One region of the Bacillus sp. BC05(2025) genome, then DNA from elsewhere that is predicted to be linked to it. Evidence: riboswitches for the same ligand, from Rfam matches in the RefSeq annotation. Region 1 holds a riboswitch; the other holds the start of a gene.
What was found. A riboswitch is a leader RNA that binds a small molecule or an ion and turns the genes downstream of it on or off. The one in region 1 is predicted to bind S-adenosylmethionine.

Region 1 (8,192 bases):
GTCTCGTACTTGTATATGGTGCACTTGGCTGGCTCGGTGCAACTAGTGTCTCTCTCGGATACGCAAAAAATGGCGGACAATTACTTACTGTCATCGTACAACAGTTATTCGGTCCATACGGTTTGCTTCTATTATCTCTTATCGTTACACTCGCTTGCTTAACAACATGTGTTGGACTTGTATCTGCATGTAGTCAATACTTCTCAACATTATTGACTAAATTTTCATACAAAACGTTCGCCAGCATCATTTGCGCATTAGGATTATTAGTTGCCAACTTAGGTTTAACAAAAATTATTGCTATCTCTGTTCCAATCCTACTTGTCGTATATCCAATTGCGATCGTACTTGTTCTACTATCGTTACTTCATAAATATTTCGGTGGGTATCGCTCTGTTTATGTAGGTGCTTTAATTGGAGCAGCAATTGTAAGCGTATTTGATGGATTAAAACAAGGTGGTATTTCCATTTCATTTATCACACCATATTTTGAGTTTATCCCTTTATATAATGAAGGAATTGGCTGGTTAATACCAGCACTAGCCGGAGCTCTTATTAGCCTTACAATCGCTAAGCTAAGCGGTGCAAAAAAAGTTCCTTTACTAAACGAATCTCATGAAGTAAAAGCATCCTAAAAAAACTCCCGCATGGGAGTTTTTTTACATTCGATAAGCAGTATGATTAAAGCTACTTATTTTATAAGCTTTCGTATAATAGTCGATATTTGTATCCACCGTTTCTACTTTGACAACATCATAGCACTCTTCTTGCTTTACTAAAAATAAATAGTACTCTTCTGTCGCCTCAACAATTGCAATTTTATCTGTTTCAACATTATATTGTTCACAAAGCGCTTGTAATGCGTTCACATAATCCCCTAGTTTTTTAGACTTATCCATGCCGAATATAGTTTGAACTAACATATACATTCTCCCCTTTATATGTACTGTCAACAACATAATGATAACGCTTACATTTATTAACGTCAATAAAAAGATTTGGTGCAAACTAATAATCAGTGAGATAGCCCTCCCACTGATTATTAGCCTTCACTTTATCATTTCGTCAATTGATGTCTAAATGCATAAATAACCGCCTGTGTACGATCACTTACATTAAGCTTATTTAATATATTACTCACATGTGTCTTTACTGTTTTGAGAGCAATAAACAATTCATCTGCAATCTCTTGATTACTTTTCCCTTCGGCAATTAATAACAAAATTTCAGACTCTCTTTCTGTTAACTCCTCATGCAAAGGTTGTTCTTTCTTCTGACGCATACGAGACATCATTTTACCAGTAACTTTTGGCTCTAATACCGTTTCTCCGTCATAAGTTGCTCGTACAGCGTCTGCTATATCACTCGCTCTTGATGTTTTTAATAAATAACTTGTCGCTCCGGCCTCAATTACAGGGTACAACTTCTCATCATCTAAAAAACTCGTTACAACTACAATTTTTGCTTCTGGCCATTCCTGAATAATAGCCCGTGTTGCTTCAACCCCATCCATCTCATCCATGACAAGGTCCATCAAAATAATATCCGGTCTTAATTGCAAAGCTAACTCTGCACCTTTTCTTCCATTTTCAGCTTCTCCAACCACTTCAATATCTGGCTGTGTTGATAAATATGCTGATACACCCATTCGAACCATTTCATGATCATCCACTAGTAATACTTTTATCATGATTCTCCCCCTCTCTCAATCATAATCGGTACTTTCACTTCTATTTGCGTACCTTTAGCTGGAAAACTAAGCACTTTTAATGTCCCTCCAATTTCATGAACACGCTCTTGCATTGATCTTAAACCATATGAACCAGCTTTATTAACTCCCACTTCAAATCCAACGCCATCATCAATTATTTTTAGAATTGCATATTGATCAATTTTTCGAAGACGCACTTCTGTTTTCTTTGCCTTCGCATGCCGTAAAGTATTAGACAGCGCCTCTTGTACAATGCGGAATAAATGATCTTCTACACCTTTTTTCAATTCTATTGGCTCAATTAACCATTCAATTTTCATATGTTGCTTTCTAGAAAGTTCTGTTAATAACTCTTCTATCCCCTCTGTTAGCTTCTTACCTTCTAACTGTACTGGGCGTAAATGAAGAAGCAATGCTCTCATTTCTGATTGTGCATTTACAACCATATTTTCAACGAGCTGCAACTGCTTTTTCGTCGTTTCTGGAAATTCAGCTACTTGTTCATTAATAGCCGACATCATCATCGACATTGCAAAAAGCTGCTGACTTACAGAATCATGCAGCTCCCTCGCCAATCGATGCCTTTCTTGGGAAATCGCTTCTTGTCTCATCTCTTCATTCCAATGAGCTCGTTCATTCGTTACTTTTTGAAAAAGTCCAGCTTGCTCCTCTAATCGACGAGCAAGGCCGATTACTTTTCGTTCCACTTCATGAAATTCATCATCTGCAGTAAACGAAACATCGCTCGGAAAATTCCCTCTCTCTACTTCAAATAGAAACGTATTTAACCCTTGTATACGCTGCTCTATATAGTAACCGATTGCATATCCTACAATTCCCCCGATAAGTAAACTTGTAGTCATAATAAACAAGCCAATTGGAACAGAAGCGATGGATTCCTTCCATAGTAAATCATACACTTGTTGCTCGCTCTTCCATACATATACAATTGTACAAATGAGTGCGATACTAACAGAGGACAACATAGAATAACGAATATACATCCACGAAATATTTTTTTGTTTCTTCATTATACTTTCCTCACTTCCGTATCGCCTACGACAAGCGAAGAAATAATTTTAATACGACGAGGAGCCTCTTTATACTGCTCTGTTCTAAATGTAACATTGCGGTTAAACCCTGTCTCTTCATGTCCTGGCAAGAGCACCCGTCCGACAATAACAGAATGATTTAAAGAAAGTTCAATATCATATGGCACATATAAACGAATATTACCAACGACACCTCGAATAACAATTACCGTTTCTCCTTCAGGAATCATAGCAGTTGTTAAATCTATTTCCACATCGCAAGCACCATATTGAACATTTATATCTTCAAGTTCATAAATATGATCCATCATTCGTACATTACCTACAAACATATTTTTCAAATATGGTTCTGTACGATATATTTGCTTTTCTTCGTCTATAATCCCTTTTTCTTTAATTTCAACCTTCATTGCCTTTTGCTTATGCCCTTGTTGAATCAATTGATAACCAATTAAAGCTAAACAAGCGAATACGACAAGAACAAATGCTGCTGATGAAAATAAGAAGAATAAAAATACGATACCACCAACAAATAAAAATACATTTCCCCGTACATAACGATTCTTTTTACGATAATGCCTTCCAAACATAAGCATAATAAATGCAAAAATGAGACCACCTGGTTCAAAATGTCCAAGTATCATATCAAGAAAAAGACCAAATCCAAATATGATGAGGAGCATCCCCATTAATTGTGTTTTTGAAAAATGTTTCTTCATTTCAGCTCCCCCCTTCTTGTCACATATACATAGAAGAAAAGGCATTGCTTTCCAATACCTTTTCTCCTATCACTATATCATAAGCCTGTTTTATAATATACTACTATTATTTTGTTAACTCTTTCGTTAACGATACATCATTCTTTTCCTTCATTTCACGCTCAAGCTTTGCAATCTTCATATCAAATGTGTCACGTTCATGTTCCTCATTCATACGAGTTTCTAAGTCGCGAATATGATCCTCAATTTCTTCAAATCGTAAGAAAGGATTATTTTCATCCATTTTATGCATCGCAGTATTCATACGGCGATTTGCATGCGCCATATTTTCACGTGCCATTAATTCCATACGCTTTGCGTGCATTTCTTTTAATTTATTTTTCATTTCAGAAAGACGACGCTCTAACTCATCAATTTGCTCTACAACACCTGCATACATTTCTTCTAATCGAGTTACTTGCCCTTCATAATAAGCTACTTCCTCTAAAGCACGCTCATGTAGTTGTAGTTCGCCTGCTTCTTGAGCAATAATTGCTTGCTTTGATCTTTTATTAACGAAATATCGTGCTTGCTCAAGTTCACGAGCAAAATTAGATTTTAATGTTTTATGACGCTGAATTAACTTCTCAATTTTTGTGATTTCACGCTCACTATCGCGTAAATATTGGTTTAACATAGCGATTGGATTTTTTCTTTCTTTCTCATCTAACACATTATGAAAATCTGCTAAAATTGCATCGCGTACACGTCCGAATAAAGATTGTTTCATTATAATCTTCCTCTCTTCTACTTTATAAATTTGATTTATTTTATATTAGTTTTTCATTAACTTGTTCCACTCATCTTCAAAGTTGCTATATGGTTTAGAACTTTCTGGAGCAGAATCAACAACTACATCTTTTTCTTTTTTCCACTCACGGTATCCGTAGTATAAAACTACTAATGCTGCAATACCGATTAATGCTGGGGAATGAGAAAGGGCAATGGACAAGCCGATTAAACCAACAATACCCCAAGCTAACTTTCCAAAAAATGATTGTGCTCGCACAAATGATTTATAGCTCCAGTACACAACTCCTGCTCCAATTGCGAATCCTATAATACCAGCAAGACTGCCAAGAGCAATTAAAGCTAAAATACCAGCCGCGATAAACGCTAGAAATTGTTTCATCTTGTGCTTGCCTCCCTTCGATTTGATACTCTTATCTTAACTATTTTTTCTTTTTTCCATAACGAGCTTAAGAACCGTTTTCGACTCAGACTTAAGGCTGAGTTGCATTCAGCCTTTTGTAAAAACCTGCGGTAGCATCTCATCATTCACTCTTTTAGGGCATATAAAAAGCCGTACAGAGGACATTCTCTGTACGGCTTTCGTTTCATTTCATAAACTTCATTTTTCATTATGCTGTTTTATGATACTCTTTCTTTCCCGCTACTTTAGAAAACCGCGGGAAACCAATTAATATAGAAATGATTCCACATACTCCAACTAAGATTGGATAAAACGCATATGGCAACAATTCAATCGGAGATAACGCCGCAAATCCTGCTGCTGTTAACATTTGCGCTCCGTACGGTATTAATCCTTGCACACAGCATGAGAAAAGATCTAATACACTCGCTGATTTACGGGGATCAATTTCATATTGATCTGCAATATTTTTCGCCAGTGGACCTGTAAAGATAATAGAAATCGTATTATTCGCTGTACACATATTCGTCATACCTACTAAACCAGCGATACCAAACTCTGCTCCTTTTTTTGAACGAATGTTACGAGTTAAAATATTCATTAAATATTGAATGCCACCGTTATATTGAATTAGTTCGACCATACCGCCAATTAAAATAGCAAGTAATACTAGCTCCATCATACCGCCCATTCCAGTCGTTACACTTTTAAAGAAACTCTCTAACGTGTAACTTCCATCTAAAAGACCGATAACACCTGATAATACAGTTCCACCAGTTAACACGATAAGTACATTCCAGCCAAGTAATGCTGTAATAAGTACTCCTGCATACGGTAAAATCTTTATCCAGTCAAAGCTATGCGCTTTAATCTGCGTATCACTTCCTAAAGTAATGATTACTAATAGTACAATTGTAATAATCGCTGCTGGTAATACAATTAAAAAGTTCGTTTTAAACTTATCTTTCATTTCCGTTCCTTGTGAACGTACAGCTGCGATTGTTGTATCTGAAATAAATGATAAATTATCACCAAACATCGCTCCACCAACAACAGTAGCCATCGTAAGTGCAATGGAGATATTAGTTTGCCCACTAATACCTACAGCAATTGGTGCTAATGCAGCAATTGTACCCATTGAAGTTCCCATCGCTAATGAAATAAATGCGCCTATAACAAAAATTCCAGCTACGATAAATCCTTGCGGTAAAATGGATAGCGCTAAGTTAACTGTAGAATCAACGCCGCCCATCCCTTTTGCTGTTTCAGAAAATGCTCCTGCTAGGACAAAAATTAGAACCATAATCATAATATCCGGGTTCCCTGCACCTTTAGCAAATCGTTCTACTTTTACATGAAAACTTTCTTTACGATTCATTGCTAAAGCGACTCCCACAGCAATTGAAATTGCTACAAGTATCGGCAATTTATAGAAATCACCTGTAATAATTCCAGAACCAATAAATAGCGCCAAAAATATCCCAAGTGGTAATAAAGCCAAACCATTTCCTCTCGTTTCTTTCAAAGTACCATCTCTCCCTAGTTTCAACCTTTTTCTAATGAATAACAAAAGACCTCTTCCAATGAGAAGAGGTCTTATACATCTATAAGAAACGCTCTTCTCATCTTTCAAGCACATGCTTGCTGGATTTGGCACAGCACTCTGAAATCGAGTCCGCTGCCGAGGCATCGTAGGGCCAGTCCCTCCGCCTCTCTTTATAAGAAGGTTTCATATTTATTTTTTAATAATAATTTCTTCCCTAACTTTACTCGCTTACAAAACAAAAGTCAATTATTTTTTATATAGATTTTTTTGGTAATTATACAAAAATTTGAATACAACAATCATTTTAACTTTTTGATTTCTTCTTCCAATATTGAAATCCAATAAAATTCACTATTTTTTATTGCATCTATGATCCATTTCGTAGTGTACCAAGCCAATTCATACTCTTCTTTTGTAACATCGCCACTTTTATAAGCATCCTCTAGCTCATCTTCATCCAATATATACATTTTACCATTCGGTAATAACACTACATCTAAATATAAATCATCAAAATACGGTAAACCACGTTCGTCTATTTCATATTCTTTCGCCACATCGATATAATATTGTACTAATTCTTTTCGATCATCTAACATAGCGGTAATCGCAAAGTTTTTCCCGTTTATGAAATACTGAATCCACGTATACCGATCGCCAGCAATACAAAGCTCTTTACCATCATATTCTTTACAACTAGGTTCTCTCACCTTTTTTATTTCCAGTATTCCTAGCATTCCCTCTTCTATCTGCTTAACCGTATAATCCCTCTCTATTAGTCGCTTCCACGAAGAACCGTCACCATATTTACGTTTCATTTCGTCTGCTCCCCTTCTATATAGAAAAGCCCCCACATATTATGTGAGAGCTTGTTCAAATTATAATTAAGCTGCTTGTTTATTAGAAATTTCTTTCAAGTAGGCTTGTCCTTTTTCAGCGTCATACTGACCTTCCCACTTAGACATAACTACAGCTGCTAAAGAGTTACCTACAACGTTAACTGCTGTACGAGCCATATCTAAAATACGGTCAATACCAGCGATAAAGGCTAAACCTTCAGCTGGAATACCTACTGTACCAAGTGTCGCTAATAATACAACAAATGATACACCAGGTACACCCGCAATACCTTTTGATGTAAGCATTAATACAAGCAATAATGTAATTTGTTGTGTAATGGATAAATCAATACCGTACATTTGCGCTAAGAAAATAGCTGCAATTGCTTGATATAAAGTTGATCCATCTAAGTTAAATGAATAACCTGTCGGAATAACGAAAGATGTAATTGCCTTTGGACAACCGAACTTCTCCATTTTCTCCATGATTTTTGGTAAAACTGTTTCTGAACTTGCTGTAGAGTACGCTAAGATCAGTTCATCTTTTAAAATCTTAAAGAATTGGAAAATGTTAATTCCAAATATTTTCGCTGTAATTCCTAATACGACTACAACGAAGAAAATCATTGCTCCGTATACTACAACTAATAATTTCCCTAATGGAATTAATGAAGAAAGACCAAATGTAGAAACTGTAACTCCAATTAACGCAAATACACCAAATGGTGCAAATTTCATAACTTGGTTTGTTACGTAAAACATTGCATCAGCTACACCTTGGAAAAATTGAAGAACTGGTCTTCCTCTTTCACCAATTGCCGCTACACCTAAACCAAATAATACAGAGAAGAAGATAATAGCAAGCATATCTCCGTCAGCTAATGACTTTACAATGTTCGTTGGAACAATATTTACAAATGTATCTGCAAATGAATGACTTTGTACTTGCTCTGTCGTATGTGTATATTTCGAAATATCTGTCTTCGTTAACTGCTCCATATTTACGCCTTTTCCTGGTTGGAAAATATTCGCAATTAACAGACCGACAATAATTGCAATTGTTGTAATAATTTCAAAGTAAATAATTGTTTTTCCGCCTAGTCGACCTAATTTTTTAACATCGCCAACACCAG
Region 2 (8,192 bases), on a different contig from region 1:
AAATCAGCTTGTACGCCTACGTTAATTCAACATGGAGAAAAGGATGTAAGAATTCCAATTACAAATGCATATGAGCTATATGAAGGATTAAGAGACATGGAAGTTGATACAGAATTAATTATATTTAAAGGAATGGCATATAGTTCGAATCAGCCAGGAATGAGAGTAGCTATTATGAAGCAGAACTTGATGTGGTTTTCACACTATATTCTTGGAGAAAGCATGAGAGATTTTAGTACTATATAATGGATATACGCATAGGGGTTTTTCAGTGTACAATTGGGTCAAATTGTTGTAAACTGCATGCAAACCATTATGATTATAAGGAAACATAATTCGGAGGACTAATATGACAGCGAATAAAAATGAGTTATCTGTAGAACAAAGTGAAGAACTATTAAAGGTATTACAAGCTCGTTTTGAGAAAAATATGAACCGCCATGAAGGTCTTGAATGGGCTAAAGTTGAAGCAAAGCTAGCTGCTAATAATGAAAAATTATGGTCAATTCATGAAATGGAAGTAACTGGCGGCGAGCCGGATGTTGTTGGTTATGATGAAGAGAAGGATGAGTATACTTTCTATGATTGTTCAAAGGAGAGTCCTAAAGGCCGCAGAAGTCTTTGCTATGATCTTGCAGCATTAGAGGCAAGAAAAAAACATAAACCAGAAAATAACGTTATGGATGTAGCAACTGCCATGGGCATTGAATTATTAACGGAAGAACAATATCGAGAGTTGCAACAACTTGGGGAGTTCGATATGAAATCATCAAGCTGGGTACAAACGCCTTCAGATATTCGAGAACTCGGTGGTGCTCTATTTTGCGATTATCGCTTTGGACACGTTTTTGTGTACCACAATGGAGCAGATTCATATTATGCTGCTAGAGGATTTCGCGGTTCGTTAAGAGTTTAAATTTGGAGTAAATAAAAAAGAGCCTAATATGTAGGCTCTTTTTCTTATTTATAGTTTAAAAGTAAACCGCTACTACGCAGTTTTACTTAATTTATATGTTCCGTGGTTGTTTTTACGGAAAAGTTTTGGGAAAACATAACCATCTAATCCAATACGTCCAGCGTTCTGTCCTGCAACTAAAATGAACATAGTCAAAATAAGTAGGTTTGGGTTTACACTAACAGTTCCGCTTAATAAAAATGAAAGATTCATTATGATTCCGAAAAATGCAGCTGTTTTTGTTAATCCGCCTAAAATCAAACCTAGACCTACTAAAATTTCTCCCCATTGAACTAAAAAGCTAAATAGGTCTGCGTTTGGAAGAACAAAATGTTGAAGGAAATCTGCCCACCAACTTTGTACTGCAGGGTGGTCACCTGACGCCTGAGCGATAGCGCCCTTTAGAAAACCACTTGCGTCAAAGGATTGTCCGAAGACTTTGCCTATCCCAGCAGCGAGCCATGTATATCCTATGTAAAGTCGTAAAAATAATAATATGAAAGCAGTACGTTTATCAGTTCTTAAAAAATTGATAACCATTGAAATCCCTCCAATATTGTATTTACAAGTTTATTATATATCCATTGTGAAAAAATTCACAATGGATAAAGTGTGAACAAAAATGGTGTTTTTATACAAATAAAAAAGGCATATAACAATCCTATGTTATATGCCTTTTCTATTATATATTTAGTAATCTATTTCGGTAATGCAAATTTAGCTTTTTTACCTTGTGAAATATCTTTTGCTTCTTTATTTCTCATAGGTCCTAACTCAATTTCAAAGCTTTTGTCTTTCCAAATCTTTTCATACTGCTCTTGATCTAATATATAGACTTGTAGTAACTCTCCAGATGTTCCAGTTTTAACAGCAGCATTATAGTCGTAATTTAATAGCATACCTTCATTAATTGTATATTGTGTACCATCATTCACTCTCAATGTAGAGCTTATAGGAGATAATGAAACGTCTTGAGCATCTTTGTTATCAAGCTTGAATTTCACTGTTAATAGAACAATACCATTTTTGAAATTTGCAAAGCGTGGAGCTTCGACGGAATTTGGTGTGAATTGAGTAAATTGGTATCCGTCTAATGTAACGTTAACAGCGCCTAATTCTTGGCTGTTATTAATACTTGATTTCTCTTTTAACATTTTTTTATCGCCCATGTTATTAGCTGTAGCTTTATCTTGGTAGAAAGTTTTATCTGTTGCAACCTTTTCAGCACCTTGTTTGTTTAAACTTAATGAAAAGCTTCCAGGGCTTCCGATTGGAGCATCAAATTTTCCTTTATTTGCTTGTGCAGTTGGGACTGTGACTGAGACTGTTGAGAGACTTGAAATTTTCGCTAAATCATCTTTTCCGAATGGATATGCGATATAACCAGAAATAGTTTCGCCTGCTTTTACTAAGTAATCATTTGTTGGGGCAAGCTTAGTTGGTAACTGATCTTCTTTTGGGATTAAATCTTTATAATTACTATATACTTTCTGTGCACCAGTAAATGACATGTCCAATGCTGGCATATAATAAATATCTTTAGCTGAACTATTTTTTATGCTGTAGTTCGCAAGAATAACTCCGCCCTCTGTTTGACGGTTAAACGGAATGTTAAAGTCCGTATGGAATCCATTCAACTCAACTAATGTATAACTATTCATTGATACTGAAACATCTTCAGCTTTATACACTTGTGGTTCCTTATTTTCAAAAAGAACTTTTGTTTTACCACCGGTTTCTTTTTCCATATAGGAAATCAGCTTAGAGTAATCGCTTGAGGTAGTAGCTGTATTTTCAGGCTTTTTATCTTCAGCTTTTTTACCTTCGGATTTTTTATCCTCCGTTTTACTTTCTTTCGTTGTATCCGTTTTTTCTGTTTTGCTTTCTTTTGTTGCATTTTCTTTTTGTTCTTTATTTGTCGTATCGCTTTGACCACAGCCAGTTATTACAAGAGCTGCTACGATTACTGTAGAAAATAAAGAAAGTAATTTTTTTGACATGTTTCTTCCCCCTATTTGTGTAAAACTAAACTCTCACATTAGCCCCACGTTTTATTATAAGAAAGTAAGCCAGTATTTACCAGTGTTTTTCTGAGTATTTTAATTATTTAGTTATTGCAATATATTAAAGTTAGTAGAGTGTCGGCATGGAATATCGACTTTTTTTTATCATTTGCAATATTACATCATATTGGTATGATAGAAATAGAGATATATGGAAAGGGGACAAGGACTTAATATGTGGATGAGCTTGTAATGATTAGAAACTAGATACATAAATTTTTCTCTCATAAGTGAGAGTTTATTTAGCTATCTATAAATCATTCAAGGACTGCATATTTGGCTTGTACATCCCTTTTGTAAGGATAATGTGTAGGGAATTTTATATCTCTTATATAAAATATGCGTCCTTTAAAATTGGGAGAGTATATAATGAATCAATTAAAAAATAAAGTAGCAGTTGTGACAGGTGTAAGTCGCCTAGATGGTATAGGCGCAGCGATTTGTAAAGAATTAGCTGGAGCAGGATACGATATATTTTTTACGTATTGGACAGCGTACGATAAAGAGATGCCTTGGGGCGTTGATCAAAGTGAACAAACACAATTAAAAGAAGAGTTACTAAAAAACGGTGTTAAAGTATCGAGTATGGAGTTAGATTTAACTCAGAATGATGCACCGAAAGAGCTTATAAATAAAGTTACTGAACAACTAGGCTACCCTCATATATTAATTAATAATGCAGCGTATTCTACAAATAATGACTTCTCTAATTTGACTGCTGAAGAATTAGATAAGCACTACATGGTAAATGTTCGTGCGACTACATTGTTAAGTAGTCAATTTGCAAGAGGATTTGATAAGAAATCTGGTGGTAGAATTGTGAATATGACTTCGGGGCAATTTCAAGGGCCTATGGTTGGGGAACTGGCGTATGCAACAACGAAGGGAGCTATTGATGCCCTTACGAGTTCGTTGTCAGCCGAGGTAGCTCATTTAGGAATAACAGTGAATGCAATTAACCCAGGTCCAACCGATACAGGCTGGATGACTGAAGAGATAAAGCAAGGATTAAAGCCAATGTTTCCTTTTGGTAGAATTGGTGAGCCGAGGGATGCAGCAAGACTCATTACGTTTTTAGTAAGTGAAGAGGCAGAATGGATTACGGGACAAGTTATTCATTCTGAAGGTGGATTTAAAAGGTAAAAAGAAGGTATCTCAACCTGGTGAGATACCTTCTTTTTTAATCCTTTTTCAATCTTCTTGCAACACCGTTACCTAAAGACTGTAGCCCTTGAACGAGGATAATTAAAATAAAGACGGTTGCATACATTACTTCCGGTTCGTAGCGTAAATGTCCGAATCGATATGCTAAATCACCAAGACCACCAGCACCTACAAGCCCAGCCATTGCTGTTGCGCCAATTAAGCCAATTGTTGCGATTGTTAACCCAAGTACAAGGGAGGGACGAGCTTCTTTCACCATAACGTGCCAAATGATTTTTATAGTAGAAACGCCCATTGCTTGGTAAGCTTCAATAACACCACGATCGACTTCTAATAATGCTGTCTCCATCAATCTTGCGATATAGGGAGCAGTGAAGACGACAAGCGGTACGATGACACCTTGAACACCAATGGACGTTCCCATTAGAAACTTTGTAAAAGGTAAAATAAAGAATAGTAGAATGATGAATGGAAGAGAGCGAATGATATTAATAATTGTATTAAGGATTGGATAAATAATTTTATTTTCGTGTTGCCCACCAGGTCTTGTTAAAACAAGTGTGACGCCAAGTGGTAGTGCAATAAGGATAGAGATGAATAGTGAAATAGATGTCATTTGAAATGTTTGAATAGTTGCTTCCCATATGACTTTACCCCATTCATCCAAAAAGGACTTGTTTTCCATAATCCGTTCTACCTCCTTCTACGATGATTCCTTGTTCTTGTAAAAATGATAAAGCACGGTTGATTTCATTTTGTTCCCCTTGCATATGAATGACAAGTTTCCCGTAAGCTTCATGTTTTAATTGAGTAATATTGCCGGATAAAATATTCGGATATACTTGGAATCGTTTTGTAGCGACAGCTAATGCTGGTTCTCCTGAAGAATTTCCTATAAAAGAAAGAGTTACAATTTCACCAGTAGTTTGAAGTTCTTTTTGTACTTCTTCTGGAATCTTCGCTGCAAATGCACTATTCACAAATTTTTTCGTTGTTGCATGTTGTGGGTTTGTGAATATGTCCTTCACAGTCCCGCTTTCCACTACTGCTCCATGTTCCATAACAGCAACTTGGTCACATATACGCTGGATGACATTCATTTCATGTGTAATTAATAAAATTGTGATCCCGATTTCTTCATTAATCTTTAATAATAGGTCAAGAATAGAATCCGTTGTTTCTGGATCTAAAGCGCTCGTTGCTTCGTCGCTTAATAACACTTCTGGTTCATGTGATAGTGCACGTGCAATGGCAACACGTTGTTTCTGGCCACCAGAAAGTTCACTCGGATAGGCATCTTTTCGGTTGAAAAGATCGACAATACGTAAATACTTTTCTACTCTTTTTTCAATTTCTACTTTTGGAATGCCAGCAAGACGTAACGGTAATGCGATATTTTCATAAACAGTCACTGTTTTAAGTAAATTGAATCCTTGAAAAATCATCCCGATTTTTTGTCGCGCTTTTGCTAGTTCTTTTGTTGATAAAGTTGTTAAGTCTTGGTCGTTTACAATGATATTTCCTGTCGTTGGTTTTTCTAATAAATTGACACATCGAATTAATGTACTTTTACCAGCGCCACTATAGCCAATGATTCCAAATACTTCCCCCTTTTTTACTTGAAGGGAAGTAGACTTAAGAGCTTCCACATTCCCTTTTTTTGTTGTAAATACTTTGGATACATTTTTTAATTCAATCATTATCGTCAGCTCCTACCAAGATGGTAAAGCAGAACCATCAAATTTTTTCTCGATAAATTCTTTTACTTCTTTAGATTGATAAGCTTTCTTTAATTTATTTACAACAGCATCATCTTTATTTTCAGTACGAACAACGACCCAGTTCACATATGGTGAATCTTTTCCTTCGCAGAAGATAGAATCTTTCGCAGGGTTTAATTTTGCACCTAATGCAAAGTTTGTATTAATTGCAGCTGCTTTTACTTCACTTAGCTGAGTCGGTAATTGAGATGCTTCTAATTCAACAATCTTTAAATTTTTTGGATTTTCAATTACATCTTTTGCAGTCGCTTTTTCTGTAGCCTTTGGATCAACTTTTAAAACTCCAGCTTTTTCAAATAATTTTAAAGCTCGAAGTTCATTCGTTGGATCATTTGGTACAGCGATCGCATCGCCATCTTTTAAGTCTTTTACATCTTTTATGCCTTTAGAATATATGCCCATAGGGAATGTTACTGTTGAGAATACTTCTGTTAATTTCATATTACGTTCAGATTTAAATGTGTCTAAATATGATTTCGTTTGATAGCTATTTACATCAAGGCTTTTTTCATCTAAAGACACGTTCGGTGCTACATAATCATTAAATACTTTTACATCAATTTCGAGTCCGTCTTTTGCTGCCACTTCTTTTACCTTTTCAAAAATTTGTTCATGTGGCCCCCCAGTTACACCGACAGTAATCTTTTTCTCATCTAACGCCTTCGCCTCTTTATCTGAACCTGCGCTGCATGCGCCTAATAATAGTACTGCCCCGCTTACAATGCTTAATAATACTTTCTTCATCTATAATTCCCCCTTCATATACGTTCCAAAATAAAAAGCACCTCTCAAAAATAAGAGAGGTGCCGAATAGACAAAATAGGTTCCCCTCTTATCTTCCAAAACGAAAACTCGTTTTGCAGGAATTAGCACCTTAGCTTATACGTTATAAGCTCGGTTGCCGGGCATCATCGGGCCAGTCCCTCCGCCACTCTTGATAAGAGTATGTGTATGTAGTTTTTTAATATGGTACTAATAGTAAATCTTACAAAAAGAATTGTCAATGTTATTTTCTGAATATATTTTATTTTAAGGTAATCGAAACGTTCCCCTTTTTATGTCCCATTTCCACATACATATGAGCTTCAGCAATTTCTTCTAATCGGTAGGTTCTATCAATAACAGGTTTTAAATGTTCTGTTTCAGTTAGTTTTTTTAGTAGAATCATATCCTCTTTACTTACTTTTGCCATCATTCCATTAACAGATACATATTTTCCATTGGGTGTTAATGTATTTGTACAAAGGGATTTTTTATACTTCCCAACTGCATCAAAGATAATATCGTAGTGCTCGCGCCGCTTAGTAAAATCTTCTTCTGTATAATCAATTACTTTATCAGCTCCTAAAGATTGAACGAGTTCAAAATTTGAATTACTACAAACAGCCGTAACAGTCGCACCGAAATATTTAGCAAGTTGTACAGCAGCTGTTCCTACTGATCCAGAGGCACCATATATGAGAACTTGTTGCCCTTTTTTAATCCGGCCCTTTCTCAGAAAATGTAACGCTGAAGTTCCACCAAAAGGAATAACTGCTGCTTCTTCATACGTCACATTGGTAGGCTTTAATGTTATTAATCCACTTTCATGCACGCATGTGTATTCGGCATAACCACCAAGATTTAGTTCTGTTAATGAAAAAACTTGATCCCCTTTTTTAAATTGAGTTACATCTAATCCAATTTCCTCAATTTCTCCAGATAATTCTACACCAAGTATAGGGTTTCTCGGTTTTCTGAAACCTAATATAATCCGCATAGGAATCCAAAATAAGGGGGGACTATTAAAACCGCGTATTCTACAATCTCCAGTTGATACACTGGTTGCGTGAATTTTAATTAATACTTCGTTCTTTTTAGGAGTAGGTTTCTCTATATTTTGAAGTTGAAGAACGTTAGGTGGTCCATACTTTGTGCAAATGATCGCCTTCATAATGACCTCCTGAAATGAATTGTTGTTATTTACATCATATTTAAAGTCTTCATTAAACATGTCGCTATATAGCAAATATAGATTGAAAATTATATAGATTTCATAGGAAAAGAGGTGATATTATTTTGGGAAAGGGGGCGACATTATGAAAAAAATTATTTTTGTTTCAAGTTTAGTACTTGCAATCAGTCTAGGGGTAGGGTGTAGTAATGAGAAAACAGCAAAGACGGATGAACCGAAAAAAGAAGCCGTGCAAAAAGAAAAGGAATTAGCAGCGAAGGATGTTTTCAAGAAAA

Region 2: another riboswitch for S-adenosylmethionine. It lies ahead of ACZ76X_RS27460 (MetQ/NlpA family ABC transporter substrate-binding protein); the one in region 1 lies ahead of ACZ76X_RS07285 (Na+/H+ antiporter NhaC family protein).

What each region holds. Positions count from the first base shown of each region.
Region 1 covers NZ_JBWYRA010000002.1:277,362-285,553, forward strand. Annotated here, with positions in the region: gene brnQ3 (branched-chain amino acid transport system II carrier protein BrnQ3) at 1-635, shown strand, start outside; gene ACZ76X_RS07255 (DUF3922 domain-containing protein) at 660-959, opposite strand; gene ACZ76X_RS07260 (response regulator) at 1,058-1,690, opposite strand; gene ACZ76X_RS07265 (sensor histidine kinase) at 1,687-2,742, opposite strand; gene liaF (cell wall-active antibiotics response protein LiaF) at 2,742-3,482, opposite strand; gene ACZ76X_RS07275 (PspA/IM30 family protein) at 3,589-4,251, opposite strand; gene ACZ76X_RS07280 (lmo0954 family membrane protein) at 4,297-4,653, opposite strand; gene ACZ76X_RS07285 (Na+/H+ antiporter NhaC family protein) at 4,883-6,199, opposite strand; SAM riboswitch class I at 6,294-6,399, opposite strand; gene ACZ76X_RS07290 (ribonuclease FAU-1 family protein) at 6,520-7,038, opposite strand; gene gltP (glutamate/aspartate:proton symporter GltP) at 7,105-8,192, opposite strand, start outside.
Region 2 covers NZ_JBWYRA010000016.1:69,623-77,814, reverse strand. Annotated here, with positions in the region: gene ACZ76X_RS27495 (S9 family peptidase) at 1-246, shown strand, start outside; gene ACZ76X_RS27490 (DUF4256 domain-containing protein) at 350-916, shown strand; gene ACZ76X_RS27485 (DoxX family membrane protein) at 989-1,495, opposite strand; gene ACZ76X_RS27480 (DUF5068 domain-containing protein) at 1,654-2,955, opposite strand; gene ACZ76X_RS27475 (SDR family oxidoreductase) at 3,358-4,161, shown strand; gene ACZ76X_RS27470 (methionine ABC transporter permease) at 4,199-4,867, opposite strand; gene ACZ76X_RS27465 (methionine ABC transporter ATP-binding protein) at 4,842-5,882, opposite strand; gene ACZ76X_RS27460 (MetQ/NlpA family ABC transporter substrate-binding protein) at 5,895-6,707, opposite strand; SAM riboswitch class I at 6,793-6,907, opposite strand; gene ACZ76X_RS27455 (NAD(P)-dependent alcohol dehydrogenase) at 6,988-7,896, opposite strand; gene ACZ76X_RS27450 (hypothetical protein) at 8,042-8,192, shown strand, end outside.